3 regions of the Arthrobacter sp. NPDC089319 genome follow, and region 3 is predicted to be linked to each of the others. Evidence: riboswitches for the same ligand, from Rfam matches in the RefSeq annotation. Region 3 holds a riboswitch; each other region holds the start of a gene.
What was found. Region 3 has a riboswitch for cyclic di-AMP ahead of AB0N75_RS16110 (NlpC/P60 family protein). Riboswitches for the same ligand answer to the same signal wherever they lie in the genome.
Positions count from the first base shown of each region.

Region 1: it holds a riboswitch for cyclic di-AMP, as region 3 does, so the genes downstream of both, AB0N75_RS05200 (NlpC/P60 family protein) here and AB0N75_RS16110 (NlpC/P60 family protein) in region 3, are expected to answer to the same signal.
Region 2: it holds a riboswitch for cyclic di-AMP, as region 3 does, so the genes downstream of both, AB0N75_RS18740 (M23 family metallopeptidase) here and AB0N75_RS16110 (NlpC/P60 family protein) in region 3, are expected to answer to the same signal.

Region 1 is NZ_JBFBGZ010000003.1:26,811-39,674, reverse strand. It holds gene AB0N75_RS05220 (lipopolysaccharide assembly protein LapA domain-containing protein) at 1-113, opposite strand, end outside; gene AB0N75_RS05215 (hypothetical protein) at 239-1,033, opposite strand; gene glsA (glutaminase A) at 1,152-2,966, shown strand; gene AB0N75_RS05205 (aldehyde dehydrogenase family protein) at 2,969-4,432, opposite strand; cyclic di-AMP (ydaO/yuaA leader) riboswitch at 4,859-5,024, shown strand; gene AB0N75_RS05200 (NlpC/P60 family protein) at 5,029-5,937, shown strand; gene AB0N75_RS05195 (MDR family MFS transporter) at 6,539-8,005, shown strand; gene AB0N75_RS05190 (DUF222 domain-containing protein) at 8,283-10,103, shown strand; gene AB0N75_RS05185 (hypothetical protein) at 10,184-10,567, opposite strand; gene AB0N75_RS05180 (hypothetical protein) at 10,669-11,742, shown strand; gene AB0N75_RS05175 (histidine kinase) at 11,774-12,864, shown strand, end outside.
Region 2 is NZ_JBFBGZ010000026.1:91-4,555, reverse strand. It holds gene AB0N75_RS18755 (FAD-binding dehydrogenase) at 1-1,540, opposite strand, end outside; gene AB0N75_RS18750 (heme-binding protein) at 1,924-2,325, shown strand; gene AB0N75_RS18745 (HNH endonuclease signature motif containing protein) at 2,416-3,030, shown strand; cyclic di-AMP (ydaO/yuaA leader) riboswitch at 3,242-3,408, shown strand; gene AB0N75_RS18740 (M23 family metallopeptidase) at 3,412-4,320, shown strand; partial or broken gene AB0N75_RS18735 (IS30 family transposase) at 4,402-4,465, opposite strand, start outside.
Region 3 is NZ_JBFBGZ010000012.1:39,962-52,825, forward strand. It holds gene AB0N75_RS16055 (response regulator transcription factor) at 1-281, opposite strand, end outside; gene AB0N75_RS16060 (class I SAM-dependent methyltransferase) at 366-1,193, opposite strand; gene AB0N75_RS16065 (DNA repair helicase XPB) at 1,307-2,962, opposite strand; gene AB0N75_RS16070 (helicase-associated domain-containing protein) at 2,963-5,560, opposite strand; gene AB0N75_RS16075 (hypothetical protein) at 5,637-5,891, opposite strand; gene AB0N75_RS16080 (cold-shock protein) at 6,123-6,506, shown strand; gene AB0N75_RS16085 (DUF3027 domain-containing protein) at 6,516-7,205, shown strand; gene AB0N75_RS16090 (MFS transporter) at 7,253-8,518, shown strand; gene serC (phosphoserine transaminase) at 8,647-9,780, opposite strand; gene AB0N75_RS16100 (metal-dependent transcriptional regulator) at 10,030-10,725, shown strand; cyclic di-AMP (ydaO/yuaA leader) riboswitch at 10,824-11,038, shown strand; gene AB0N75_RS16105 (M23 family metallopeptidase) at 11,043-11,813, shown strand; cyclic di-AMP (ydaO/yuaA leader) riboswitch at 11,931-12,104, shown strand; gene AB0N75_RS16110 (NlpC/P60 family protein) at 12,108-12,830, shown strand.

The sequences.
Region 1 (12,864 bases), on a different contig from region 3:
GCGTCGGACGCACCGCGGCCGAAACCGCCGGACGGCTCCGTGCCCGGTCCGCCGGCTCCCCCGCCTTCAGCCTCGACGCCGTCCGGTCCCGTGCCCTGCGGATTCGAAGTCATTGCTGTCCCGCCTTTCGCCACTGCCGCCGTTTCCCACAGCGTAGACGAACAGCCCGTCGGGCAACACCAAACCCAAGCGGTAAAAGCCCCGTTTGCCGCTCCTTCTCAGGCTGGTTTTCGACCATTTATTCCGCGAGGTTGCTGCGCAACAGTTTGAAAAAACGCTTCTGGTACTCCGGGAATTCGTCGCTGGCCAGCACTCGTTCGATCCGCTGCCGGACCCACTCGCCGTCCCAGTAGCCCAGCTTGACCAGCTGCGGCAGCAGGACGGACAGCCTGCGGCTCTCCCTGGGGTTGGCCTCGTCGAACTGCATGGCGCTGGCGCCTTTGACTCCGGGCACGCGGAACAGCTCTTTCAGCGTCACCTCGATCAGAGCGGGCCGTTCCCGCAGGAACTTCAGGAAGTCGATGCGCTCCACTTGCGTCTCGCTGAGCAGGAGCAGCATCGCCCCTCGTTGGACCGGCGCGTGGACCAGCCCGTCTCGGGTCCAGTCAAACATCGCCTCGATACCTCGGTTGCGGTCCCAGCCTTTCGGGTTCCGTTCATACCGGGCCGACCAGGATTCAACGAACAGCTCCAGCCGGTCGGGGAACAGCGCGGGCGGCGCATCGCGTGCCACCCCACGGTCGGTGTAGGACAGGTCGGCCGAACGTTCCGCACCGATGCAGGCCATGTGCGCGATGTCCGCGGCGGCCCAGTGGTCCGCCGTCAACCCGCCCAGCCACCACCCGTCCGGAGAGCGTGCGCCGGTTGGCTCCGCGGACACCACCAAGCGGAGCCGGCGGACCAAGGTCTTCTGCCGGCGCTTTTCGCCGTCGTCCATCGCTGCCGCGTAGGCGAGCGTCCCTGCCCGGTCGCCGCCCGCCAGCAGGTCGAACAGCCGATTGTCGGCCGCCGACGTCGGCAAAGAATCACTCATGCAGCAAATTTAGCCCGCCCGAAGGCCGGAGAGGGTGAGCGGTGAAATCCAGTCCGCGGGCCATCTCCACGTCCCGCGCGATCTGGCCGCGGCTGGCCAACCGCATAGGCTGGCAAGCATGGACTCCCCTATCCAGAGCTACCTGCGCACCCTGCACGCCGAGCTCGCCGGGCTCAAGGACGGCAAGCCCTACGCCGGCATTCCCGCGATGGCGGGGGTGGATCCTGACAGGTTCGCCATCTGTCTGGCCACGGTGGACGGCTACGTGTACGAGGTCGGCGACTCCGGCGAAGAGTTCACCATCCAGTCCATTTCCAAACCGTTCACCTACGGGCTCGCGCTGTCCGATCTGGGCCTGGAGGCCGTGGACCGGAAGGTGGACGTGGAGCCGTCGGGGAACGCGTTCAACGAGATCTCGCTGGCTCCCGGTACCGGCCGCCCCGCCAACGCCATGATCAACGCCGGGGCGCTGACCGCCACCTCGCTGATCAAGGGCAGCGGCGGCAAGACCGGCTTCCGCCGCATCTTGGAGCACTATTCCGCCTTCGCCGGCCGGGAGCTCTCGGTCAGCGAGCGCACCTACCAGTCGGAGGCACGGCACGGCTACCGCAACCGGGCGCTGGCCCACCTGCTGCGCTCCTTCGAGATCATCGAGCAGGAGCCGGACCCGGTGGCGGAGGACTACTTCCGGCAGTGCTCGGTGCTGGTCACCTGCCGCGATCTGTCCGTCATGGCCGCCACGCTGGCCAACGGCGGCACCAACCCGCTGACCGGCAAACAGGTGCTGGACCTGGAAGTGGAGGAACGGGTCCTCTCCGTCATGGCCACCTGCGGTATGTACGACGACGCCGGGGCATGGCTCTCGGACGTGGGCATGCCGGCCAAATCAGGGGTCGGCGGCGGCCTGCTCGCGGTGCTGCCGGGCCAGCTCGGCCTGGCCGTCTATTCACCGCCGCTGAACGATCACGGCAGCAGCGTCCGCGGGGTGGAGGCCAGCCGGCGGATCTCGCACGACATGGGGTTGCACTTTGTCCGGGCGGCCCGCACCGGCCGCAATGCCATTCGCGCCAGCTACGACATCGCCGATGCGCCGTCCGGCATCCGCCGCACCGACGCGGCCGCCGACGTGCTGCGGGACAACGCCCACCGCGCCCGGGTGATCGAGCTGAACGGGGACCTGCTGTTCGCCGGCACGGAATCCATGGTGCGCGAGGTCAGCGACCTCGACGAGTCGGTGGAACTGATCATCCTGGACATGCGTCGGGTCGATGAAACCGCCCCCGTCGCCCTGGACATGCTGGAGCAGCTCCGGAAGTCGCTGGCCCAAGACGGACGCGGTCTGGTGCTCATCGACGGCGAGGGCGCCCTGGCGCAGCGGTTCGAAGAGGACGGGCGGGCGGTGCCGTCGTTCGCCACCCGTACCTCCGCCGTCGAATTCGCGGAAAACCAGTTGATTGCCAGCTACGGGGACGAGCTCTGCCAGCCGGCCACCGTGGACGTCGCCGACTCGCCTGCGCTCAGCCCGCTCGCCGCCGGGGACGCCGCTGCCTTGGCCGCACTGATGGAAGAGCACAGCTACGACCACGGCGACGTCATCCGCCGCATCCGCCAGCGCTTCGGCGGTGTCTACTTCATCCTGTCCGGCAGTGTCGTCACCACGTCGCCGGGTCCGGAGAACAGCCGGGTCAAGCTCTCCACCCTCAGCGCCGGCATGACGTTCGGCGAAATGGCGCTGGGCAGCGCCGACCGACAGGAAACCACAGTGCGCGCCCACGGCACGGTACGGGTCAAACTCCTCCCGGCCGAGACGATCAGCCGGCTGGAGAGCGAAAACCCGCGCCTCGCCGTCGAGCTGTGGAAGGCACTGACCCGCGACGCGTACGCCCATGTGGACCGCTACATGCGCGAAACAGCCGTGCGCATCCGCGACTGAAACTAGAACGGGTACTGCGCCTGCCCGCTTTGTTGGATGGTGATCCAGCGCTCCTCGGTAAACGAATTGATGCCGGCCTGGCCGCCGAACTTGCCGTAGCCCGACTCGTGGATGCCGCCGAACGGGGCCATCGGCTCGTCCTGCACGGGCTGGTCGTTGACGTGGCTGATTCCGGTTTTGAGCCGCTGCGCCACCTTGAGGCCTTCGGCCAGGTTCTCCGTGATCACCCCGGAGGTGAGTCCGTAATTCGTATCGTTGGCCAGCTTCACCGCCTCTTCCGGACCGTCCACTTCCATCACCGTGGTGGCTGAACCGAAAATCTCCTCGTCGTAGACCCGCATCTCTTCCGTGATGCCGGAGAGGACTGTTGCCGGCACCACGGCTTGGCCCGCCTTCTCTCCGCCGGCCAGGACCTGCGCGCCCTTGGAGACTGCGTCGTCGATCAGTGCATACTGCCGGTCCGCCGAGCTCTGGTTGACCTGCGGTCCAATGACGGTGGCCTGGTTCATCGGGTCACCGGTGGGCAGCTTGGCCACCTTCTCCGCAAAGCGGCTGGAGAATTCCTCGACGATGCTGCGGTCCACGATCACCCGGTCGACCGACATGCAGATCTGCCCGGCGTTCATGAACGAGCCGAAAGCCGCCGCCTGGACGGCGTAGTCGATGTCTGCATCTTTCAGGACCACCAGCGAGTTCTTGCCGCCGAGCTCCAGCACCGCCGGCTTCAGGTTCTGCGCAGCCAGTGTGCCGATGATCCGTCCGACTTTAGTGGAACCGGTGAAGTTCACGTTCCGCACCCGCGGGTCGGCAATCAGGGTACCGACGATGTCGTTCGCGTCCGCCCGGTCGTTCGTGATCACGTTGAGCACTCCCGGCGGCAGGCCTGCGTCCAATAAGGCGTCCGCGAGGAACAGGCCGCAGGCCAGCGGTGCATCCTCGCTGGGCTTGAGCACCACAGTGTTGCCAACGGCCAGCGGGATGGCCATGGCGCGGATGCCAAGGATGAAGGGCGCGTTCCAAGGCGAGAGCGCCGCCACCACACCGTAGGGCTGGCGGACCGAGAGCGAGAACTTGCCCGGCAGGTCGGTGGCGAGCACATCGCCCCGCGGAGCGGTAGTGGCCGCCGCGGCAGAGCGCAGAATGTTGGCGGCAAGTTGGACGTTGAAACCGGCCCAGACCGCTACTCCCCCGACCTCGCCGGCCATCAACTCGATGCCCTGCTGCATCCGTTCCTCCAGCAGATCGGCAGCTTTCAAGAAGATCTTCGCCCGCTGGGTGGGCGGAGTGGCGGCCCAGGAGTCAAAGGCAGAGGACGCAGCCCCGACGGCGCGCGTGACATCCTCCGGACCGGCCGCGGCGACGGTGGCGTACGTGGCACCCGTGTAGGGGCTGATGTCCTCGGTGGTCTTGCCGGAAACCGCCGGGACGTGCTCGCCGTTGATGATCAGATCGCGCGTGATGGGCATGGCGCTTCATTCCTCTCCGAAGTGGCTGGGCCACGCCGCCGGCCGCAAGCCGGAGCGCCGGCCGTTTCTCGCGGCCCGGTTAATCCGGAGCCTACTCCCGCCGTCGGGCTCCGACAATGGCAGTTGACTGCCCTGTGGAACCGGCCCAGACGGCCCTCTTTGGTGATGATGTTCACTCGAAAGGGTCGAAAATGCACTCAAAAACGTCTCGAATGCCGTCGGTCTGTTCCACGGGATGTAGCAATCCGGTGCTTCCGATCCGGTGTAAAACGGGCCTCGGAACGCGGAAGTTTCGGGGCTTTCAGGTTATCCACAGGTAAATTTCAGGTCTTGGACAGTTATCGAACCGTTATGTAGTGTGATCATCACGTCGGCGATCATGCGCCGTCGTCCTCGGAAGGTATTGCTGAGCTCTGCCAACCTTCCCGAGTTTGTTCGCTAGACATCTGGCAGAGGCGGGGGACCCACTTTTCCGGGCCCCTCTTGGGGCCCTTGGGGTTAAGTCGCGTGGAGTGCATGCCGCACTGCCGCACGACCGGGTGACTCCCATCCGAATCCGACAGCTCACCTCGTAAGCATTGGGAGAGGTCTACTTCTTGCTGCTCAAAAACAACCGTGCCCGCCACCGCGCCACCCCCGTCCGCAACACCACCGTGGCCGGCCTGTCCAACGCTGTTTCGACCCACGCCGGCACCGTCGGCCGCAGCGCCGCCGTTGTCACGGCCGCCGGCGGCCTGATGCTGGGCGTCGGCATGCCGGCCAACGCCGCCGCCGATGTCACCGTCCCGACCTACGGTGCAGCCGATGTGGCAGACACCGTTGCCGCCCCGGCCACTGCCGCCGCCGAGGTGGAGCAGGCTTCCGTGACCACCGAAGCTGCTTCCGACGCCGCCACCCACACCGTGGTTTCCGGCGACACCGTAGGCACGATTGCCGCCCAGTACGGAAAGAACGTGCAGGATGTGCTGGCCGCCAACGGTCTGGACACTTTCACCATCATCTACCCGGGCGACGAGATCGCGCTGACCGGTTCCGCCCAGGGCACCCAGTCCGGCGGCCAGGTTGCGCAGGGCTCCGGCGCCGGCGTTGCTGCCGCGGCGACGCAGGCTGCACCGGCAGACACCGCCACCGTCTCGCTGGCCAGCACCAACATCAAGCCCGCTTCCACCGCCGGCAACCAGAGCATCGTGGACATCGCCATGCAGGGTGTGGGAACGCCCTACGTCTGGGGCGGCACTTCCACCTCCGGTTGGGACTGCTCCGGCTTCACCCAGTGGGTTTACGCCCAGGTGGGCGTCGACCTGCCCCGCACCAGCCAGACTCAGGGCAGCGCCCTGACGCCCACCAGCAGCCCGAAGGCCGGCGACCTGGTAGTGCAGAACGGCGGCAGCCACATTGGAATCTACTTGGGCGGCGGCAAGATGATCAGCGCGCTCAACCCGAGCCAGGGCACCTTGGTTCACGATGTGAGCGCCATGCCGGTCACCGGCTACTACACCATGTAGTCACCACAGTCTCCTGGCCCGGCTATTCCCCCAACGGCCGGGCCAGGATCACAGGGAGCCCCGTCGGCCATGCGCCGGCGGGGCCTCTCCCCTTTTAAGGGAGGGCGATTCCTGCAGGAATGCCGCCGCGTTAGGCGCTTTCTCGCGGTACGAGTCCCTCCTCCTCAATCTGCGGCAGCAGCCTCTCAAACAGGGGAGGCTGCGCCTCTTTAAAGGATGCCGCCGCCCACCTCCTCTTTAAAAGCCGCCACCTCCTCCTTAAAAGGGGGAGGTTTTTCCTCTCATAAAGGAGCCCTCGGCGCGTTTCCGCCCATACTCACTGGGAAGGCATCAGAGCCCGTCCGCCTACCTCCCCGCGCGACTCCCAGGCGAGGTGGCCCCTGCGGCGAGCACCGCCGTCGTTATTTGGCAGGGCTTGAGGGGCAGCGGGAATAGGCGCTGATGGCCGAGGGTTAGACTACTATTCCGCCGTTTTGGGCGGCGTTTCTGGCCCTACCGGCCGACCACAACAGCACGTACTCCACCCGAGGATTCTCCCGTGAGCAATGAACCGTTGACGAATAGTGCCTCGGCGACGCCCCGACCGGCCCAGGGCGGCGGTCTGACGGCTGATGAGTCGCGCCGCAACCGCCGGGTGATCGGCATCCTGCTGGTTTCCGCGTTTGTGGTGATCCTCAACGAGACGATCATGTCCGTGGCCCTGACCGACCTGATGGAAGACCTGCACATCAGCGCCCGAGCAGCCCAGTGGCTGACCACCGCGTTCATGCTGACCATGGCCGTGGTCATCCCGGTGACCGGCTTCCTCTTGCAGCGTTTCACCACGCGGCAGGTTTTCACCGCCGCCATGCTGCTGTTCTCGTCGGGCACGCTGCTGGCCGGGCTGGCTCCGGGATTCGAGGTGCTGCTGGTGGCCCGCGTGGTGCAGGCCTCGGGCACCGCGATCATGATGCCGCTGCTGATGACCACGCTGATGAACCTGGTGCCGGCAGAGGACCGCGGGAAGACCATGGGCAACGTCTCGATTGTCATTTCGGTGGCGCCGGCGATCGGCCCGACCATCTCCGGCATCATCCTCAACGCGCTGTCCTGGCGCTGGATGTTCTGGTTGGTGCTGCCGATCGCGCTGGCCATGCTGTTGGTCGGCAACCGGCGGATCCAGAACGTCAGCGAGCCCAGGCAGGTGCCCTTGGATGTGCCGTCAGTGGTGCTGTCCGCCATTGGCTTCGGCGGGCTGATTTACGGCCTCAGCCAGGTAGGTTCCGGCCACGGAACAACGACGGCGGAGCCCACCTCGAGTGCCGCGATGTGGATTGCTTTTGCGGCCGGCGGGGTGGGGTTGCTGGTGTTCCTGCTGCGCCAGGTTCGGCTGCAGCGTGCGGATAAGGCGCTGCTGGATCTGCGGCCCTTCCGCGCAGTCAATTTCTCCATGTCCGTAGGCCTGATGGCCGTGAGCATGGCGGCGCTGTTCGGCACCATCATTCTGCTCCCTATATATATGCAGCAGGTTCTGGGGCTGGAACCGCTGCAGATTGGCCTGATGCTGCTGCCCGGCGGCCTGCTGATGGGCCTGCTGGCGCCTGTTGTGGGCCGGCTGTACGACAAATTCGGGCCAACGGTGCTGTTAGTGCCGGGTACCGCGGTGGTCAGCGCCGTGCTCTGGTACCTGTCCACGGTCAGCGAGAATACTGCTCCGCTGACACTGCTGGCCGCGCACATAGTGCTCAGTCTGGGTTTGGCGCTGCTATTCACGCCCCTGTTCACCGCGGGACTGGGTTCGGTGCGGCGGCAGCTGTATTCACACGGAAGTGCGATTATCGGCACCGTTCAGCAGGTTGCCGGCGCTGCGGGGACCGCCATGTTCATCACCGTAATGTCCATGCAGACAGCTGCGCTGACGGCTGGCGGCGCGGAAACGTCGACGGCGGTGGCCGGAGGCGTGCGGGCCGCCTTCCTGGTGGGGGCAATCATCTCCGTGGTGGCCGTGGCGGCCGCGTTCTTCGTGCGGAAACCGGTGGAAGAAGAAACCGTCGAGGCTGCCCGGGACGGTGCACGAGCAGCGCACTGAGCCTGCTCGAGGTGCGGCCAGGGTGCGGCCGTGCGCCTGCCTAGCTCTGGTCACTGAGCAGCAGCTCGCCTGCCAAGCTCTGGTCACTGAGCAGCAGCTCGCCTGCCAAGCTCTGGTCACTGAGGTGCTCGGCCTCCAGCCTGCTTGAGCTGTGTCCGCCGCACCGCGGGGCACCTTCCGTACAACTCCACCTCCACAGGCACCATTCACGGGCGCCTCGTCCACATCCACATTTCCACCTCTCCTACTAGTTTCGAGCCCTTCATAGGCTGGATTTATGGCGATCGAGGTGCTGGATGCGGCTCCGGGAGCAGGGCAGGATGATTCCGCTCTGCTGGCTCGGCTGCGCGCCGAGGTCGCCGGCTTCAACGATCAGCTTCGTGCTGGCGGGCTGACCCGCAGCACTAAATGGGTGGCCCGCACGGCAGCGCAAGTGGAAGAGCTGGCCAATACCGTGGCCCAGACGCAACTGATCCTGGCCCGGATCGTCAAAGAGCAGAACATCGCGGCCGTGGGCGAAACGGATCAGCCGCACGATCCTGACGACCCGGACCGGCCGAAGCGCGGCGCCTTCACATCGAATGAGGATTTTCTGCGGGCCAAGCTGGGCATTGCCCGGCAGGAGGCCGCGCGCCGGTTCCAGCTGGCCGAGGCCACGGAGCCGCGGCCGGTTCCCAACGGCACACCGACCGCCCCGCCCCGGCTTCCGGTGCTCGCCCGCGCTTTGGACGAAGGGCAGGTGTCCGGCCATGCCGCAAACCTGATCCGGCGGGCGGTCGACGGGCTACGCCGGATCGCTGAACCGGAGCAGTTGCGCAAGATGGAAGAGGCACTGGTCAAGCACGCCGCCGATTTCGACGCCGATTCGCTGCGGGACCTGATCCGGCAGTGGGAAGGTGGCCTGAATCCCGGTGGCGCCGATCCGACCGCGGCGGAGCTGAAGGCTCGCCAGGGCTTGTTCTACCGGGGCCGCCGCAACGGCCTGCATTGCTACGAAATCAACGCCACCGATGAGCAAAACGAGGTCCTGGCGACCGTGTACAACACGGCCACCAACCCGCGTTTGCGGGAAGGCACCGCCACCGCCGGCACGGTCGGGTTTGACGGCACCGGTACGCCCCTTGCCGCCCCCGGCACCGGGGATGTTGCCTCCGGCGAGGGCGCTGTCCCGTCCCTGCCAGGGGGCGTCGAACCGGACGCCGGAACCGCAGCCGGTGCGCGCCGACCAGACGATGCTGACCCGGCCGCCGCATCAGGCCATGAGCTGGACGGGCGGACCCGTCAGCAAAAGCAGCTCGACGGATTGATCGGTGCGTGCAAGGTCGCTCTGACCACGGACCGGCTGCCCGCAGCCGGCGGACGCCGTCCCCAGTTGCTTGCCACTATTGACTACAAGGACCTGGCCTCCGATCTCGGCCGCCCGGGATCCAGCACTTTCACCGGACCGCTCAGCGCCAAGACCATCCGCCGGATAGCCTGCGATGCGGACATCATCCCGGTGGTCCTCGCCGGCATGGGCGTGATCTTGGACGTCGGCCAATCGCAGCGGCTGTTTCCGAAGTACATGCGGCTGGCGATCATCGCCCGGGACGGAGGCTGCGCCTTTCCCGGCTGTACCGCCCCGTCGCCGTGGACGGAAGTGCACCACATCCGGTGGTTCGAAAAGGGCGGTCCCACATGCACCGACAACGGCGTTTTGCTCTGTGGGCACCATCACCACCTCATCCATGAAGGAGACTGGCGGGTCGAGGTCATCAACGGTGTCGCCTGGTTCTTCCCGCCGCCCGATATGGATCCTGCACAAGAACCCCTGCGCAACCACATCTGGCTGAAGAACGCCCAGCTGCCCGAACGCCAGCCGGAACCGGCAACTGTAGGACAGGGGTCCGGACTATCCGACGACCCACCCCGTCCAGACTTGATTGGTTCTGACGCTGATGTTCGAGGCACGAACGCCCTCCGTACGGGCGATCTGGGGGCCGCTGGGCAAGAAGAACTTGATCTTGGCTGGGCCTCCGGCTCAGAGGCCCACAGCCGTGGCAGACATTCGAGCCCGTTCCGCGGGTGGCCAGATCAGCCGGCAGCGCCGCCATTCTGAGGGCGCTGGGCCTCTACGCAACCGAAGTACCGGCAGGTCCTTCCGCCATCCGCAGATGAAATGGTGCGGGAGACGGAACTCTAGCCAGCGCTGTAGTTATCGCATGCCCCTTGCATGGAGGCGACGGTTTCGGCCGGGATCTGGTCGCCGGATTCGGCGATCTGCGACATCGGGCCGGTGATCTCCGCCGGAACGCCGGCAGCGTCTGCGGCCGCGACCAGTCCGCCGAGTAGCTTCTGGTCTTCTGCACCGATGTTGCCGTCCCGGATTGGAGCGCATGCCTGCTTGACGGCTTCGCCGACGGCTGCGTTAGCCAGATCGGACGCGGCTTGGCTGACGGCGTCGGAAGCGGCGTTTGCGGCTTGGTCGGCGGCGTCGGAGGCGGCCTGTTCGATCTGTCCACAGCCGGTGGCGACCAGTGCCACGAGCGGGAGCATCAGCAGAGCAGAGTATCGGCGAATCACCCCGCAACTTTACTATGCGGCACTCGCTTTCCCTCATTCGGGGGATGCTGCTCGCCCGGCTGCGGGATCCGCGGCCGAGCACCGGTGAGAAGACTGGGTTCATGACCACTACAGAAGTGCAACACCGTCCCCAAACCGCAAGCGTCCGGTTCATAGAAGGGGCACCGTTAGTCACGGCCTTGGCTGCCGGCCTATACGCGATAGCCGCGATTTTCTTCCTGCTGACGTACGGTTCCCTGCCTCTGGTTCCCGCCGAGGCGCTATCCCACGAGCTGAACGGACCGCTGGGCGCCGTCCTCAATTACGTCCTCCCGTCCCTGGCGATGCTGGGATCCTTACTAGGATTTGCCATCCACTATCGGCTGCTTCCGGCCCGGGGCCTGGCAGTCGGCTCCACGGTCTTTGCCTCAGTTTGTGGCGCTGTCGTGCTGCTGGCGGTCGTCGATAGCAATATCTTGGCGACTCTTGGCTATCTGCCGTTCCTCACGGTCAAGTCCTTAACCGACCCTGATTTCATACAAACAGCGCTCGGCCTACCGTGGCCAATTGTTGGCCATCAGTTGGTTTGCATCATTGGCGTGACGCTGTGGATTCTGACTGCGGCCGTGGCCGTTCGCAGAAGTTCGGGCGCCTGCGTCGCGTGTGGGCGCCGTTCCTCTGTTGCAGCCGCCAGGCGGTGGGGAACGCCGGTGACCATCGCCGCAGCCATGATTCCAGGCGTCTATGCGGTCACGCGCTTTGCTTGGGCCGCGGGCATCCCGCTCGGAATTGAGCAGGCCTTCCTGCAGCAGATGCAGAAGACCGGCCTGGTCTACGCCGGTCTTGGCCTGGCTTCCATGGCGCTGCTTGGCGTCTTGCTGACGCTGGGCCTGATCCAGCGCTGGGGCTCGGTGTTCCCCCGTTGGATCCCCTTCCTGGGCGGACGACGTGTCCCGGTCTTGTTGGCTGTCATTCCGGCCGGCTTTGTATCCCTCATCGCGATTCCCGCCGGGGCCGAGATGATTCGGGTGTTCACCATACGCGGCGCGGGCGGCATCCCGATCGACTGGGCCAACTGGGCGACGATCGGCCCGACCCTCCTGTGGATTCCTTGGGGTGTGCTGCTCGGCGCCGCGACACTGGCCTATTACCTCAAACACCGCGGCTCCTGCCGCCGGTGTGGGGTCAACGGATGACGGCCAGCAGTCGATGGCCGAGAATGAGCCCATGACAGAAACGGGCCGACGGCCCTCACAACGGGCAGGGCGGATCTTCAGGCACTTCGTGTTCATGATGATCGGCGCCCTGCTCGCTGTGCCGTACATCGTTGTTTTCATCTGGGCCACTCAACTAGCCGCCGTAAGCCCGGCCAACGCTGCCGTGGCATTTACAGTGCTGGTCCTGCTGCTCGCCGTGCCCGCCGCGCTCTCCGCTACCCGAGCGTTAGAACGGACCGCCGTCGGTGAACTGCTGGCGGTTAAACTGGCCGAACCTGCCGGTCCCGTGACCCGGCAACGCCGCCTCAGGGGCGCCGTTTGGTACCTCGTTCATCTCATGGCCGGTGGCCTCACCCTGGTGGCTATTGCCTTCGCGGCCCCGCTGGTCATCAGCGTAGTAATCCTGCCGCTGCTCGGCAACGCGAACTCCGCCAACGAACTGTCTGCCGCAGTTGTCCCCTTTACCGACGACACGACGGCGGCGCTATGGTCGCTTGGCCTGGGCACCGGAGTCATCATTTTCACCATATTGACCGCCCTCGCGTTGCCACATTGGGCCACGCTTCTACTGGGCCCCTCTCCCGCAGAACGTCGGGTACTAGAAGAAGAGCAGGCGAGGTTGGAAGCCAAACGGAACGAGCTTGCCCGCGAACTCCACGACTCGGTGGGCCATGCCTTGACCGTGACCACGCTCCAGGCGACGGCCGCCGAAGCCTTGATGGGCCGTGATCCCGAAGAGGCAGCGCGGGCCATGCGCGCCGTAGCCGACACTGGCCGAAGCGCGCTGGCCGAACTCGATCGAGTGATCGGCATTTTGCGGGCGCCCGGAGTTCCAGCCGAAAATCCCGCGGGACTTCGGCAATTGCCCGGTTATTTGGACCACATGGAAGACCAAGGCCTGCAAGTGAAACGTGAGTTCGAGACCCAGACGCTGGAGCAAGTGCCGGCAGCAGCATCGGCGCCCGCATTCAGGATCCTGCAGGAGGGGCTAACGAACGCGCTCAAATACGCTTCACCGCGGGAGGCGGTACTTCACATCGAACTCAATGGCCAGCGCCTGCAGATCCAACTCGTGAATCCAGTAGTGCAGTCCGCGACTGC
Region 2 (4,465 bases), on a different contig from region 3:
GATCCAGCAGTCGATGCGGCTTGGCCGTGCGCACAAACTTGTCACCCAGATAGCGTCTCGCCGCGCGGATGGCCATCAGCTGCGCGTCCTTGCCGTAGGCATTGCCCACCTCGCGGTCCCGCGCCTGAATCTCGGCCTCAACCACGGCCGGGTCCAGCATCGGCCCGTCCCGGTCTTCGCTGAACGCCGGCAGCACGGGTTCGGCCGGTGTCATGGTGTCTTCAGACCCGCCCGGCGCGTCTGCGACCGCGGCCGATCCATCCGGTTCGCCGAGCGGATGCTTCCTGACCAGCTCGTTCATTTTGGCCACCAACTCCGGCACGGTGTCCGCCTGCAGGAAGTCCACACCGTGGTCCAGAAAGGCCTGCACCGGGCCGGGCACGTCCGTGGTCGCCCGCTTGAGTACTTCCTTCACCGACTTTCCGGTCAGGTCCGGATTCTGCTCCGAACCGGAGAGCGCAAACTCCTTCTCGATGATCTTCTTGTTCAGGATGAACCAACTGTAGTCGTGTCCGGTGGAGCGCAGGTGCGCCAGCGTGCCTAGGGTGTCGAACCCGGGAAACAGCGGCGCCGGCAGCCGCTGTCCGGTTGCATCCAGCCAGAGCGAGCTGGGACCGGGCAGAATCCGAATGCCGTGCCGGGCCCACACCGGATCCCAGTTCCGGACGCCCTCCACGTAGTGCCACATCCGGTCCGGGTTGATCACCCGGCCACCGGCCGCCTGCGCAATGCCGAGCATCCGCCCGTCCACGTATTCGGGTACACCGGCGACCATGTGGCCCGGCGGCGTGCCCAGACGCTGCGGCCAGTTCCGCCGCACCGCGTCAAGGTCCGCGCCGATGCCGCCGGAGGTCACCACGACGGCGCCGGCCGGGTATTCGAAATCCCCCACCACGGTGCGTGAGGACGCGTGGCCGCGCTCCGCCGTCGTCGATTCCAAAATGCTGCCGCGCACCCCGGTGACCGCGCCGTCTCGGGTTAGCAGACCGTCCACCCGATGCCGGAACGCGAAGGTGACCAGTCCGGCGTCGGCCGCTTCCCGCACGCGGCGCGCGAACGGTTCCACGAGGCCGGGACCGGTCCCCCACGTGATGTGGAAGCGGGGCACCGAGTTGCCGGGTCCGCTCGCGTCGTAGCCGCCGCGTTCGGCCCAACCCACCACCGGGAAGATCCGGTGTCCGCGCTCGCGCAGCCACGCCCGCTTCTCGCCCGCGGCGAAGTTCACGTAGGCCTCGGCCCAGCGGCGCGGCCAGTAGTCCTCCGGCCGGTCGAAGCCGGCGGTGCCCAGCCAGTCCTGCCAGGCCAGCTCTACCGAATCCTTGACACCCAGCCGGCGCTGCTCCGGCGAATCCACCAGGAACAGGCCGCCGAAGCTCCACCAGGCCTGGCCGCCCAAGTTGGCCTCCGATTCCTGTTCCACCAGCAGCACGTGACGCCCGGCCTCGGTCAACTCGGCGGTGGCCACCAGGCCGGAGAGCCCGGCACCCACCACGATGACATCCGCGCCCACCATCCGGCCTGCCGCTGCGTTCGCACCCATGGGGTCCACCCTTGCGGATCGCGTGCGGGGCCACAAGGGGGCCGGGCGGAATCGCTGGGTCGAGGACGCGGAGATGCAACCCTAGCCAGCCCTGCGCCTCGAGGGCTACGGTGGCACCTATCCACCCGTGGCTCCGGTCCGGATCAGAGAGGATCCTCCATGAGCAGCACTCGAGCGGTCGCTTATCAGGAAACCGGGACGGTCGAAGCGATGGGCTGCGACAGGGTGCCGATCGCCAAGGCGGTCAACGCGACAGCCCTTCTCTGGGGGACGCGCCGAAGGGCCGCGCGACGTTCGGCGCCGGAGCCGCCGCCACCTACGTGCTCAGTCCCAACGATGACATCCACTAGGACCGCCCCGCGGCCTTCGATCAAGGAGCAACCATGCACACCGTCACTCTGGAAGATGCGCGCCGGGTCATTGCCGCCGCGGAGGCCAAGGCCGCGGAGATCGGCCAGCCAATGAACATTGCCGTGGCCGACGCGGGCGGAAACCTGGTCTCGCATGTGCGGATGGACGGAGCGTGGCTGGGCAGCATCGACATCTCGATCAACAAGGCCTTCACGTCCCGGGCCTTCGACATCCAGACCAAGGACCTGGGCGACAATTCCCAGCCGGGCAATCAGTTCTACGGCATCCACGCCAGCAACCACGGTCGGATCATGATCTTCGCCGGCGGCATCCCGCTCTCCCGGGACGGCCAGGTGGTGGGATCGATCGGCGTTAGCGGCGGCTCCGGCGAGCAGGACCAGTCGGTGGCCGAGGCCGGAGCGGCCGCGTTGTAGGCCGGGCTGGTGGGCCGAGGAATTCACAGGGTGCCTCGGCTAACCTGATGGCGGATTGACTCGCGGAGCTGGGGGACTTCGGGTGGGGAGATGTCTGAACTGGGGATGATTTACTGGTCGCGGCGGATCACGCTGTGGGCCTTCGTCGCTGCCTTGGCGTGGCTGGCCTATGCGGTGGTCTCGGCCATCCTGGGTACCGGCCTGCTGCAGGGGATCCGGCAGCTTCTCGTTGGCGTCGGCGCCGAAGCACTGGTCCGGGCGGCGTGGCCCGTGCTGGGCTGGATCGGTCCGCCGGTCCTCGCGTTGGTGGCGGTGGCCGTTGTTGCACGGATCCGGCGCTCCCGCGATGTGCGCCGCCGGGATCCGCTGCGCAAATTTAACCGGGAGCAGCGCCGCGAAGGGTTGGCACGAGCCGGCGGCCAGTGCGAACTGGAGGTTGCGCGGCGCCGCCGTTGCCCGAACCCGGCCACCACCGGCGACCATTTCTTCCCCTGGAAGAAGGGCGGGTCCACCGTGATGACCAATTTCGTGGCGGCCTGCGCGAGCTGCGACCGAAGCAAGGGCACCTCGATTCCCTCGCCGAAGTCCCGCCAGCGGCTGGAAGAACGGCGCCACAGCTACTTTCCGGCCAGCGTTCGGGTACAGGCCGGCGAGCGCAATGAGATCTCCGGCCGAACGCAGACGGCGGCCTGGTTGATGGGGTGAGCTGCCGGATGACGGCAATGATCGGCTTGCATGGCGGCCGGATCACGGTTGGTCGTTGGAGCGACTCCGGGACCACCGGCACTTCCCCGTGACTAGGAACACGGATAACGAAGTTGTAACACCGCGTGTCGCTCCAGTAAATTGGATGCAGTTCCTACTATGAAGGTAGGCCCGGTCCGCCCGTCGAACCCTGCCGGCGGACCATAAGATATCGAGCTTTGTGTCGAAGGCAGGGGCGGAGGAACCACGTACGGTGCTGGGGGGCACCATGGGGTGAAGTCCTCAGAGGCAAGCCGGCTTCCCGCGGCTATGCCGGCAGGACCGAGTGAGCTCTCGCTCGAATCCGACAGCTAACTTCGCAGGCGCATGAGAGGAATCCCTGTGAACACTCCTGTCCGCGGTCGTCGCCGTTCCGACACCCGTACGTCGCCCCTGTCCCTGATCTCCCGCTCTGCCGGAGAACCCGCTGGCCGCCGCCGCGCAGAAGCGCCCGCCGCGGCCCACTCGGTTGCCCGCAAGGCAGGCATTGCAGCCGCAACCGCCGGCATGCTGGCAGTGATTGCCATCCCGGTGGCCCACGCTGGCGACGCGAAAGAACTGGTTCGCACCGAACCCGTATCCAACAACAGCGCGGTCAGCGTCCAGGCTGCCAAGGGAGCCGACCTCCGGTTCGACCGGCCTTGGGCTGCCAGCAAGGCCGCCCAGGAAAAGACCAAGGTTGCCGCCGCGTCCGCCGAAAAGAAGAAGGCTGACGACGCTGCCAAGAAGGCCGCGGCCGATCAGAAGGCCGCCGCGGACAAGAAGGCGAAGGCCCAGGCGGCCGCCAAGAAGAAGGCGGCGGCCATCGCTGCCGCGAAAAAGGCCGATGCGGCCAAGGCCAAGACCGCCGGCTTCGCGACCGGCAGCCTGAAGGCCCCCATTCCGCATATGAAGCAGACCTCCGGCTTCGGCTACCGGTCGAATCCGATCACCGGCGCGGCCGGCGAACTGCATACCGGCATCGACTACGCGATGGGCTGCGGCACCCCGGTCAACGCTTCCGACGGCGGCAAGGTCGTTGAGGCAGGCTTCCAGGTGGGCGGCGGTGGAAACCGCATTGTGGTCCAGCACCGCGGCGGCCTGAAGACCACCTACAACCACCTGCAGTCGATCGGTGTTTCGCTGGGCCAAAAGGTCGCCCAAGGCGAGCGCATCGGCGAGCTGGGCACCACTGGCAACTCCACCGGCTGCCACCTGCACTTCGAGGTTGTGAAGGACGGCCAGACCGTGGATCCGGCCGGCTGGCTCTAAGCCCCAGCAACGACGGCGGAGCTTCCGCCACCTGACGGCGATGCCGGCGGTTTCTAGGGATCGTTGCAACACCGTAGGTGGCTAGGTAGTCAAGAGTAAGTCACGCAGACGCTCGGCTGGGGAGTCCCAGTCGAGCGTTCTGCGT
Region 3 (12,864 bases):
TTGTCTTCGGTCTCGTCCCGGGCGGTCAGGAAGACCACCGGAAAATGCCGGCCGGAGGCCCTGAGCTTACGGGTTACGGTGAACCCGTCCATGTCCGGGAGCATGACGTCAAGCACAGCCAGATCGGGCATATGCTCTTCGGCAGCGTCCAAAGCCTCGCGGCCATTGGCGGCAGCAACTACCTCGAAGCCGGCGAACCGAAGTGAAGTCGACAGCAGTTCACGGATGTTCGGCTCGTCGTCGACGACCAGCAGTTTGGCTTCCGGCTCAGACTTTTTCACGTTCCCAGTGTGCTCCGGGTTTCTGGGAGTTTGCTGAATGGATGCTGCAGGCAATCATGACCTGTGCTGGGGACGGCGCAGCGGTCAGCTGCGGCGGCTGAACAGTTCCACCGGGGCAAGCACGCCCTGCCGGACTCCCGCCGCCAGGTTCCCGATCTTTAGCTTGGCGTCGGTGCCCATATGCAGGTGCATGCCCAGCGGTGGAGCGCCGGAATCGGACATCTTGTCCTGGGTCCGCTGCAGGAACTCGACGGCGAAACCGTGCCGGTTGCGTTCGCCCTCCAGCCGGAAGCCGGCCGCCGTCAGGGCCGCAAGATATCCGGTCCGGTCTTCCAGGAAGGACGAAGCGGGCGTCGATGCCCAGGGCAGCGGGTACTGCGGAGCGTTCGCGGACATGGACATGATGTCGTAGAGAGCAAAGATGCCGCCCGGCTTCAGCACACGGTATATCTCGCGGAAGGCGCCCGCCTTGTCGGGAAGGTTCATGCCTACGTGCAGCATGGTCGCCGCATCGAAACTGCCGTCCTCGAACGGCAGCTCCAGGGCGCTGGCCACGCTGAACTGAACCAGCGCCTCCAACCCGGAGCGCCGGGTGAGTGATTCGGCCGTCCGCACTGACCCGGGTGTCAGATCCACACCGTGGACTGTGACTCCCAGATGGTGGGCCAGATAGCGGGCGGGCCCGCCAATCCCGCTGCCGACGTCCAGCACCCGCATGCCAGCCCGCAGGCCCGCCCCTTCCGCCACCGACTGCGTGGCGTCGGTGCCGCCGATGTGCAATTGGTCCGCCGCCGCCAGCACGTCCGGGTCGATGTTGTCCGGATCATGGCCAAGCGCAGCCAATCCGTCCAGGATGAGTGCCTCCAGGCCGGGGTGGTCATAGTGGGCGGCGACGTCGTCTTCGATGTCCATGGCAGCCTCCAACGGGTCAGGATGCCACGAGTGTACGCCCGCACTGACGCCGTCCTTCCGCCCGCGGCAAGCTGGGACACCGGCACTCCGCGGGGAAGACAGGGCGGAGGTGGTTACCCCTGCACCACGTCCTTGGCGTCCTTGATGGTGTAGGCGTAGCCCTGTTCGGCCAGGAAACGCTGCCGCTTGGCGGCGAAGTCCTGGTCCAGCGTGTCCCGCGCCACCACGGTGTAGAACCGCGCGGACCGGCCGTCCGCCTTGGGCCGCAACAACCGGCCCAGCCGCTGGGCTTCCTCCTGCCGGGAACCGAACGATCCGGAAACCTGGATGGCCACGGTGGCTTCGGGCAGGTCGATGGAGAAATTGGCCACCTTGGAGACAACCAGCGTCTGCAGCTCCCCGCGGCGGAACGCGTCGAACAGCCGCTGCCGTTCCTTGACCGAGGTGCCGCCCTTGATCACCGGCGCATCCAGGTGCTCGGCGATCTCGTCCAGTTGGTCGATGTACTGCCCGATCACCAGCAGCTGTTCGCCCTCGTGCGCCTTCACCAGCGCATCCACCACCGGTGTCTTGGTCGGCGAGGTCGCGCACAGCCGGTACTTGTCGCCGTCGTCGGCCATGGCGTACGCCACCCGCTCGTCCCGCGGCAGATCCACCCGGACTTCCACGCAGTCGGCCGGAGCGATGTAACCCTGCGCTTCGATGTCCTTCCACGGGGCGTCGTAGCGTTTGGGCCCGATCAGCGAGAACACTTCGCCCTCGCGGCCGTCCTCGCGCACCAAGGTGGCGGTCAGCCCCAGCCGCCGCCGCGCCTGCAGGTCCGCCGTCATCCGGAACATCGGGGCCGGCAGAAGGTGCACCTCGTCGTAAATGATCAGGCCCCAGTCGTTGGCATCCAGCAGCTCAAGGTGTGGGTACAGTCCTCCGCGGCGCATGGTCAGCACCTGGTAGGTGGCGATGGTGACCGGCCGGATTTCCTTGACCGAGCCGGAGTATTCACCTACCTCCTCGGCGGTCAGCGAGGTCCGCCGGACCAGCTCGTCTTTCCACTGCCGCGCGGAGACGGTGTTGGTGACCAGGATCAGCGTGGTGGTGGAACTGGTGGCCATGGCAGCCGCGCCCACCAGCGTCTTGCCGGCACCGCAGGGCAGCACCACCACGCCGGAACCGCCGGCCCAGAAGTTCTCCACGGCCAGCCGCTGGTACGGCCGCAACTGCCAGCCGCCCGGTTTCGCAGATTCGGCCAGCGCGATCGGATGCGGCCTGCCGTCGACGTAGCCGGCCAGGTCCTCCGCAGGCCAGCCGAGCTTGAGCAGCAACTGCTTGAGCTGCCCGCGCTGCGAGGAGTGCACCACCGTGGTCTCACCGTCGATCCGCGGTCCCAGCAGCGGCTGGATCTTCTTGGCGTGCATGACTTCTTCGAGCACCGGGTAGTCGGTGGTGCGCAGCACCAGGCCATGCTGCGGGTCCTTCTCCAGCCGCAGCCGCCCGTACCGGGACATGGTTTCCTCAATGTCCACCAACAGCGCGTGCGGCACCGGAAAGCGCGAGTAGTTCAGCAGCGTGTCCAGCACCTGTTCGGCATCCAGCCCGGCGGCGCGGGCGTTCCAGAGTCCCAGCGGCGTGATCCGGTAGGAATGCATATGCTCCGGCGCCCGCTCCAGCTCCGCGAACGCTGCGATGGCATGCCGGGCCTCGTTCGCCTGCTCATGGTCCACCTCCAGCAGGATGGTCTTGTCGCTCTGGACGATCAAGGGTCCGTCGGCCATTCAGCTGCCCTCCAGTAGTTCAATGTCCATCACCCGGTGGATGGAGACGGTGCGCTCGCTGTCGCGGTCCGGATCGAACACCCGAAGCCTGCCGCCGCTGACGGACAGCGGCAGCATGACCTGCCGCCGGTGGTTGCCGTCCGGATCCACAATCCCGATCCGCACCCGCTGCTTCAACCGGATGGCGGTCCGCAGCGTCTCCAGCGTCAGCAGCGGCCCCGCCTCAACGGCCGGACGGGCCGGGATCCCGGTGCTCCGCAGCGCGGCGAGTTGCGCGTCGGTCGCCTCGGCGCTGAGTTCCCATGGATGGGTTTTCACCGGGAACGACGACGGCGCCGGGCCGGCTTTCGCCGTCGCGGCACCGTCCGCCGGGGTGCCGTCCGCAGCGAAACCGCCGCCGCTGCCGCGCCCGCCGCCGATGCCGGCCACACCGCCCAGCGCCACGCCGTCGTCGGCCTCCGGCGCCGGCGCATAGCCATACTGGCGCAGCGCGGCGAGCAGATCGCGGGCCGCAGTGCGCGAAACCGCCACCGTGGGGGCCAGCCGGCGCAGGCCCAGGCGGCCGGTGCGCGGGTCGGCGAGCAGGTCGGTCAGCGTGTTCTCGTCATCGCTGCGCAGGAAGCTGGCGGCCGCACCGAGCCGCAGCGCACCGTGCCGGGATGCGGTGTCCTCCACTAGGTACTGCAGCGGCTGCGGCACGTCGGTGGCCGAGTGGCGGGTCAGGAAGCCGAGGATCCCGGCCGCGTCGCGCCCGGCGTCCAGCGCACGCCTGATGCTGTCCGCCGAGAACCGGTAGATGGCGGCCGGACCCTGGCCTTCGGCGGTGGACAGGAGGGACAGCTCGGCGGCGATGTCCGGCGCCAGATAGCCGGGAGCCACCGCGGTCAGGTCCGCCTGCAGCACGAATTCGACCAGGGGCTCCGGCAGCTGATCGGCCAGCAGCTCGGCGGCGTCGGCAAGCCTGTCCTGCGCCAGTGCGCGTCCCAGTCCGGTCAGCGCGCCGGACCCCACCAGGCCCAAGCGTGCCGCCTCGGCGAGGATGCCCGGCACCAGCCGTTCAAACCGGCGCTGCTGCCGCGGCCGGCGCCAGACCAAGTAGCCGGTGACCGCTTCCGGGGAGGGAGCCGGGGTGCTGCCGGTGGCGTTGGCATCCGGTATGAGGTCCGTTTCAACGTCCGGTCCGCCGGGCCGGCCTGCGGAAGCCGGCGGCAGGCACAGTTCTTCCAGCGCCTCCAGCACTCGGCGCCGGACGGCCGGCGCATCGGGCCGGGACGCTTCGGCGGCCAGGGCATTAATGGCGGTGTCCGACGGCGTCCTGCCGCCCACCAGCGAGGGCGCGCGGTCCAGCTGCAGCCAGGCCGATGCGAGCAGCAGCCACTGGTCTTGGCGCGCCAAGGAGGCGAACATGGCGTCGGCGTGGACCACCCAGCGGGAAGTATCGACGTCCAGCACGAGCAGTCCGGCGGCGGCTGCCAGCTCCAGCAGCCAACTGGTTTCGTCCGCGTCGATCCGCAGGGCATCCGCCAGCCGCCGGACCTCGCGGACGCCCACACCGCCTGCGCGCAGCGTGGCAACCGGGCCGCGGTGGACCTGGTCCAGCAGCTCGGACACCAGCCGCAGCGTCTCGGCCACGGCGGAGTAGGCCGCATTGTCGCGCAGTGAATTCCGGACCTGCGCGGCAGCTGTTGCGGGCGGCAGGGTGTGCCACGGGTCGGCCACTGCGCCGCCGCGGACCGCCAGGCCGACCGGCCAGGGGAGCTCCACGTGCGACGCGTCGATGGGCACCAGCAGTCCGTGCGCCGCCAGCCAGTCGATCGGTGACGTGGCTTCGCGGGGGCCGGTGCCGGCCAGCAGGTGCGGCAGCGCGCCGAGCGGGGAACGGCGGAACTTTCCGAGCAGTTCGTCGGTGTGCTCCGGTGCCCGCGCCATCAGCGCCGGCCAGGTCAGCGGGTCGGCCAGCCAGCAGTCGAGGGCGGCGGCCGCCGTGCCGGCGTCTTCGTCCCCCTCAAGAAGAGGGAGCTCAGCCGGCAGCTCGTAGCCGGACTCGCGCAGCAGCCGCACCGTGTGAACCAGATGCTCCGCGGCCACCGTGCTGGCGGCGGCCAAGGCGGCATAACTGCGCCCCAGGCCGGCCGGGTACGGCCCGAGCGCTTCGGCCAGGCTGGCCACTGGAAGGTAGGCCGGGGGCAGCAGGAGGTCCCCGCCGTCGTCGGCTGTAGAGGCGCCTGCGTCAGATGAGGGAAGTTCCACGCGCACCAGCAGGGCGAGGCCCCGCAGGCGGTCCAGGTAAGAGTCCAGGTCCTGCCGGCCGGCTGTGCCCGCCGGCTGCAGCAGCAGGGCACGCAGGGAGCGGGCGTCGGCGGCGCGGCCGGCATCAACATCGGTGCTCAGCACCACTGCCTCAAGCACTTCCAGCTCGGGCCGGGAGAGGTTCTCCAGCACCCGCTGGAGGCTGATCCGGGTGCAGGCCCGGGCGGCTAGCGCGGAAAAGTCCGGTACGGGCGGCAGGCAGAGGTCCGGCCGGGCGCTGAACAGCCGGCACAATTCGGCGTCGCTGCGGGCGGCCAACTGGCCGGCCAGGGCGCGGATGGATGACACCGGATTAACGTTACCCCGCACCGCTGCGGCCGACGCCGCCCGGCCGACACGCCCTTCGCCGGCAGCGGTGGTGCCGCTAGCTGCTGCGGCGACGCCGGATGCTGCCGGCCATCAGCAGCACCATCAGCACGAAGGCGATAGGGAAGCAGAACCATGCCAGGCCCATGAAACCGGTCCACACCGGGGTGCCGGTCATGGCGGCGGCCAGAATCACGCCGAGGCTGCCCAGCCCTGCCAGCAGGAGGACGACGGCTGAAAGGACCAGCACGCGGTGCAGTGCACCCGACTCGGCGGGGCGGGGCGCATTCTGGGCGGGGACTGTTCCGGACATGGCACCAGATTAACTCCCGGCCGTGCCGCGGCCCAATCCCGCCCGCATGCCGGGAGCGGAAACGGCCGCGCGCCGGACTCCGCCGGCGGCGGAACAAGCTAATCTAGAGACAGACTTTCCCCGCCACGCCGCGGCCGCGCCTGTGGCCGGTGTACTGCTGGCGGGGCACATGGTAAGAACGCAGCAGCGGGCGGTACCGCCGCGACATTTAAGCAGAACGAGGTAAGCAAAGTGCCCATCGGCAAAGTCAAGTGGTTCGACACGGAAAAAGGCTTCGGTTTCCTAGCCAGCGAAGACGGCCAGGAAGTGTTCTTGCATGCTTCGGCGCTGCCGGCCGGCGTCAAGGACGTGAAGGCGGGTACCCGGATGGAGTACGGCATCGCCGACGGGCGCCGCGGCCCATCCGCGCTGTCTGCCCGCATCCTCGACGCGGCTCCCTCGGTGGTGCGCGCAACGCGTAAGCCGGCCGAGGACATGGCCGTCATCACCGAAGACCTGATCAAGCTGCTGGATGGCATCTCCAACGGGCTGCGCAAGGGCCGCTACCCGGAACGCTCCCACGCCTCCAAGGTTGCTGCGGTGCTCCGCCGTGTGGCCGACGACCTGGATGCCTAAGCGGACTTGATGACTGAAAACCTGATCGACTCCGGCGCTGAAACTGCGCCCGTGGAGCAGCCCGTCGCCGGTGGGCCCGAGGCTGCGGCCGCGCCCCGGCGGCGGGCTGCGCGCCGCACCGCCAAGCTTGACCTAGTCCTGGCCGCCGCGGTGGACCGCGCCCGGGAGGGCGTGCTGGAGATCGCCCCGGCCGAACAAATCGGTGAACACGCCGGCAGCTACGCCGACGGCGACCGCTTGGTCACCCACCGGTTCGAGGCGAAGCTGGCGGGCTACGCGGGCTGGCAGTGGTACTCCACGTTGGCTCGAGTCCCGCGCGGCAAGGAGGCTACGGTTTGCGAAGTGGGCCTCCTCCCGTCCGAGGGTTCGCTGCTGGCTCCCGAATGGGTGCCGTGGGCGGACCGGGTGCGCCCTGAAGAAGTGGCGGCTGCGGCCGAAGCAGAAGCGGCTGAGGCGGCTGAGGCGGCTGCGGCAACCGAGGCGCAGGACGACGCCGAGGAGGCTCCTACACCGGACGCGGGAGAAGTTCCTGCGGCTGAGAGCCAGGACGAGACCGCTGAAGTCGGTGCAGCCGTGGACGAAAATGCAGCGGACGAGGCGGCCCCGGCCAGCGCGGCCGCCGATGCTTCGGCTGGCGAAGGCCAGACAGACGCAGCCGAAACCAACGCGACCGAGGATTTCACCCAAGCCACGTCCTAACATCCGATCGACGAGGCAGGTTCTGCAGCCGGAAGGGGCGGTAAAGCATGTTTCGTTCGCTGCGGCTGTTCAATTACCGGATCTGGTTTATCGGCGCGCTGATCTCCAACGTCGGCACATGGATGCAGCGAACCGCCCAGGACTGGCTGGTTTACGACATCCTCACCGAGCAGGACGCCGCCGCCATGGGCATAGTGATGGCGCTGCAGATGGGACCGCAGCTGCTGATGGCACCCTGGGCCGGGCTGGTCGCCGACCGGTTCGACCGGCAAAAGCTGCTGATGGCCACCCAGATCTCGATGGCCGTGCTGGGCCTGGCGCTGGGCCTGATGGTGATGGCCGACGTGGCACAGCTGTGGCATGTGTACGCCTTCGCGCTGGCGCTGGGCATGGTGACGGCGGTGGATGCGCCGGCGCGGCAGACGTTCGTCTCGGACCTGGTCCGCGACGACTACCTGCCCAACGCGGTGGCGCTGAACAGCACCTCGTTCAACCTGGCCCGGATGATCGGTCCGGCCATTGCGGGCGTGCTGACCGTAGCCATCGGCCCCGGCCCGGTGTTCTTGATCAACTCCGCCACCTTCGCGGCAATGATCGCGGCGCTGCTGGCCATCCGTAGGCAGGAACTCCACCCACGGCAGAAGGTGGCCAAGGGCCGTGGCCAGATCATCGAGGGCTTCCGGTATGTAAAGGACCGGCCGGACCTGGTGGTAGTACTGGCCGCCATTTTCATCATCGGTACATTCGGGCTGAATTTCTCCGTTTTCGTGGCGTCCATGGCGCGCACCGAATTCGGCGGCCATGCCGGTGACTTCGGCGTGCTCTCCTCAGTGATGGCAGTCGGTTCGGTCACCGGGGCGCTGCTCAGCGCGCGCCGGGACAGGCCTCGGTTGCGCTATATTTTCGGTGCCTCGGTGGCCTTCGGTGTTGCCTGCACGGCGGCGGGCCTGGCCCCGACGGTCTGGCTCTTCGGGCTGGCTCTGGTGCCGGTGGGGGCTGCGGCCATCACCATCATGACCAGCGCCAACGCGTATGTGCAGACCACCACCGAGCCGATGATGCGCGGACGCGTGATGTCCTTGTATATGGCCATCCTGATGGGCGGAACCCCCATCGGCGCTCCGCTGGTCGGCTTGGTGTCCAACAGCTTCGGCCCGCGCTGGGGCCTCGGGGTGGCAGCGCTGTCCGGGGTGGCCGCCGCCGCCGTCGGGATTTTGTGGGCCTGGCGCGCGCACCACATGCGGCTGCGCTTCGACCGTTCGGCCCGGCGGAAGCTAAGCATCACCTATGGTGTGCCGGACCGGCAGGTCTGAGCCGGGGCCGGTCCGGACCAAAAGAAGGTTCGGACCGAAAGAATTCGGACCAAAGAATCGGATCCAAAGAATAAGGTCCGGCTCCCCGCGATCGGGAAGCCGGACCTTATTGATCTACGGTGCGGGACCTAGTCCTGCAGGCGCTCCACCACGTAGTCGATGCAGGCGAGCAGGGCGCTGACGTCTTCCGGATCGACGGCGACGAAGGTGGCAATGCGCAGCTGGTTGCGGCCAAGCTTGCGGTAGGGCTCCACATCCACCACGCCGTTGGCGCGCAGCACCTTGGCCACCGCTGCGGCATCAACTGACTCGTCGAAGTCGACGGTCGCGATGACGTTCGAGCGGTGTTCCGGGTTGACCACATACGGCGTCGCCAGCGCGGAGGCCTCGGCCCACTGGTACACCCGCCCGGCCGAATCGGCGGTACGGCCGGAAGCGAAGTCCAGGCCGCCGTTGCCGTTCAGCCACTGAATCTGCGCATTGAGCGTCACCAGGGTGGCCAGTGCGGGCGTGTTGTAGGTCTGGTTCTTCAACGAATTGTCGATCGCGGTTTCCAAGTTGAGGAAGTCCGGAATCCAACGGCCGGTGGCACCGATCTTGGCCGCGCGTTCCAGCGCGGCGGGGGAGAAGACACCCAGCCACAGGCCGCCGTCGGACGCGAAGTTCTTCTGCGGTGCGAAGTAGTAGACGTCGCTCTGGGTGACGTCTACGGCCAGCCCACCGGCAGCGGAGGTGGCGTCAATGAGAACCAGGGCGCCGTCGTCGGCACCTTCCACTCGCTGCACCGGGGCGGCCACACCGGTGGACGTTTCATTCTGCGCCCAGGCGTACACGTCCACGCCGGCCTCTGCACGCGGCTCCGGCCGGGAACCGGGCTCCGCGGTGATGATGCTGGATTCGGCCAGGAACGGAGCCTTGTTGGTGGCCGCGGCGAACTTGGAGCTGAACTCGCCGAAGGAGAGGTGCTGTGCCTTCTGCTCGACCAGGCCGAATGAGGCGACATCCCAAAATGCCGTCGAGCCGCCGACGCCCATGATGATCTCGTAGCCCGCGGGAGCCTTGAAGAACTCCTGGAGTCCCTCTCGGACGCTGCCCACCAGGTTTTTGACCGGAGCCTGGCGGTGCGACGTTCCCAGCAGGTTGCGGCCGGCAGCGACCAGCGCGTCGACCTGTTCCGGGCGGACCTTGGATGGGCCGGCGCCAAAACGCCCGTCCTTCGGAAGCAGGTCGGCGGGAATGCTGATGGACTGGGTATCGCTCATGAATACCTTTCCTGGCGTGGTGGCAGTGATCTCGATGGCAGTTCACCGTTGAACGCCCGTATCATTCTGCCCCAACGCCGGCAGGCGCCGTTAGTCGGAACCGGCAATGTTGCGCGGCACCCCGGCGCGTCTACCGGCGGCGGAACTGCCGGTCGTGTAGGGAAAACAAGCTAGGCTGGAGAGGGGCCCCACCCTCATGCCTGCTGCTGGAGCAGCCCTTTTCACCGCGCGCCGAGGAGCAAGAACCAATTGACTGATCTCATCGACACCACCGAGATGTACCTGCGCACCATCCTCGAGCTCGAAGAAGAGAATATCGTCGCGCTGCGCGCCCGGATTGCCGAGCGGTTGCGTCATTCCGGCCCCACCGTCTCCCAGACGATCGGCCGGATGGAGCGGGACGGACTAGTGGTGGTCACCGGCGACAGGCATCTGGAACTGACCGAACTGGGCCGGCGCAAGGCGACCGAGGTCATGCGCAAGCACCGGTTGGCCGAGCGCTTGCTCTCCGACGTCATCGGCCTGGACTGGGCCTATGTCCATGACGAGGCCTGCCGCTGGGAACACGTGATGAGCGAGCGGGTGGAACAGCGGCTCTACGATCTGCTGGGCAAGCCGACGGTGTCCCCGTATGGCAACCCGATTCCGGGGCTGGAAGCGCTCGGCGGCCAGCCGGCCGAGGAAACCAACTACGGCCTGCTCAACCTGGCGCAGGCCATGGGCAGCTATACGCCGGACAAACAGGTCAGCATCGTCCGGCTGGCGGAGCCGATCCAAGTGGAGCCGGAACTGCTGATCCAGCTCGAAGAGGGCGGGCTGAAGCCCGGTGCCACACTGCAGTTGGAGACCGCGGGTGAGTACATTTCGGTGCGCGTCCCGGGCATCGAGGGCGCGCTGGAACTGCCTCCGGAAGTGGCCGCCCACATCTTTGTTTCGATGGAATGAAACGTTGCGCCGCGGAATCACGCGGCGCAGATAACGGATTTATTACTTCGGGGTAATTTTCCGTATAGTTGTCCCGGGCACCGAGACATCGGTCCCGCACCCTCCGCAAGCCGAACCCTGTCGGCGGGGGAGTGCATCCGTGAGACAGGGGCGGAGGACCCACCAAGCGGCAGTTTTGTTCGCTGCCTTGGGGTGAAGCCGCAGCGGGCAAAGCCTCGGTGAATCGTTCCACTGTTGCTCTGTGCGGTGCGGCCGAGTTTTCTCTTGACTCGAATCCGACAGCTAACTTCGCAGGCGCTTTGGGAGAGGTATAGATTTTGGCAGGACACAAAGCCTCGGGACGGCGCCGTTCAACCGCCCCGGTCGAGTACTCACGCCCGCGCGCAGCAGCAACAGCCGGCCGCCGTCGTGCCCAGCCGGCACCGTCGCCGGTAGCAGCGGCCGCCCGCGACGTCGGCCATAAAACAGCGATTGTCGCCGCCGCCTCCGGCATGGTGCTGACCGTAATGCTTCCAACGACGGCCGGCGCCACGGCCGACGCCCCGCAGGAAGCAGTGGCAACCAGCAGCATCTCTGCGGCCACGGAAGCGCGCTTGACATTCGAACGGGCCGGGCTGACCAGCAAGTTCGACCCGGACACCAAGCTGAAGCAGGTCATGGTCGCCTCCGGCGGTAAGGCCAAGGCGATCGGCAGCGAGGGATCCCTCTCGCAGCCGATGGACGAGCTGATCAAGACCTCGCCGTTCGGTTACCGGGTCAGCCCCATCACCGGTTACGCCGGAGAACTGCACACCGGCCAGGATTACGGAGCCCCCTGCGGCACGCCCGTCGCAGCCGCGGCCGGCGGCACCGTCGTCGAGGCCGGGTTCCAGGTTGGCGGCGGCGGTAACCGGATTGTGGTGGACCACGGCAACGGCCTGGAGACCACATACAACCACCTGAGCACCATCGACACGGCGGTTGGCGCAGCCGTGGCCCGCGGCGAGGTATTGGGCGAAAGCGGCACCACCGGAGCGTCAACCGGCTGCCACCTACACTTCGAAGTCATGGTCAACGGCAAGCTGGTGGACCCCACCGGCTGGCTCTGACTGACACGCCGTGACCGGAATGTGACTCAGACGCCAAACTGTTATAAGGTTTCACCTGTGCCTGGCATCAACTGCCAGGCACCTTTGGGCGGAATGCCGAATTCTGCCGTCGCCCAAAGTTCGTTCGCACCGAATCGCATGGCAGAAGCGGGGGAACCACTTCCCGGACATCGCAGGATGTCCTTGGGGTAAAGCCGATCAGGACCGGGCCACCAGCCCGGAAACCGACCGGCCGGATGAACTCCCATCCGAACCCGACAGCTCACCTCGCAGGCATTTGGGAGAGGTACAACCGTGTCCAAGAGCATTACTGCCGGCCGCCACCGTGCGACCCCTGTCCGCACCAGCCCGCTTGAGACTATTTCCAAGGCTGTTTCCGCAAACGCCGGAACTGTTGGACGCCAAGGTGCCGTGATCGCCGCCGCTACCGGCCTGGTCCTGACCGCTGCCATTCCGGCACAGGCCGTCAGTGCCGAACGTAGCGTCGATGCTCCGGCCCGCGTGCAGGTGGAAGCCGTGCAGGCTTCCGCGGCCGTGAAGCTGACCTTCGAACGCGCCGGGGTCACTTCCACGCCGGCACCGGAGACAGTGGTCCAGGCTGTATCTAACGAGATCAACCCGACCGCCGGCGACGACGCCGCGTCGGACAAGGGTAAGTCCACCAAGAAGTCGGGCGAAGCCTCCGCCAGCGGAGCCGCCGCGGCCATCGTCGCCGCAGCCTACGGCCAGATCGGTGTGGCCCAAGACTGCACTGCGCTGGTCGAGAACGCACTGCGCGCAGCCGGCTACGCGGTCGGCGACCTCGCCCCGGCACAGTTCTTTGCTTACGGCACACAGGTTTCCACGCCGCAGCCGGGCGACATCATCTACTACGCCAACGGCGGCGCCGGCGTGGCCCACGTGGCCATCTACGTTGGCAACGGACAGGCGGTCCACGGTGGTTGGGCCGGCTACAGCACCGTGCTGGGCAGCGCCTACATCGGCTCCGGCCCGGTGTTCATCCGTCCGGCCGGCTAGAGCCTTCCTGACGCTTTCCCTATTCTCTAGGGGT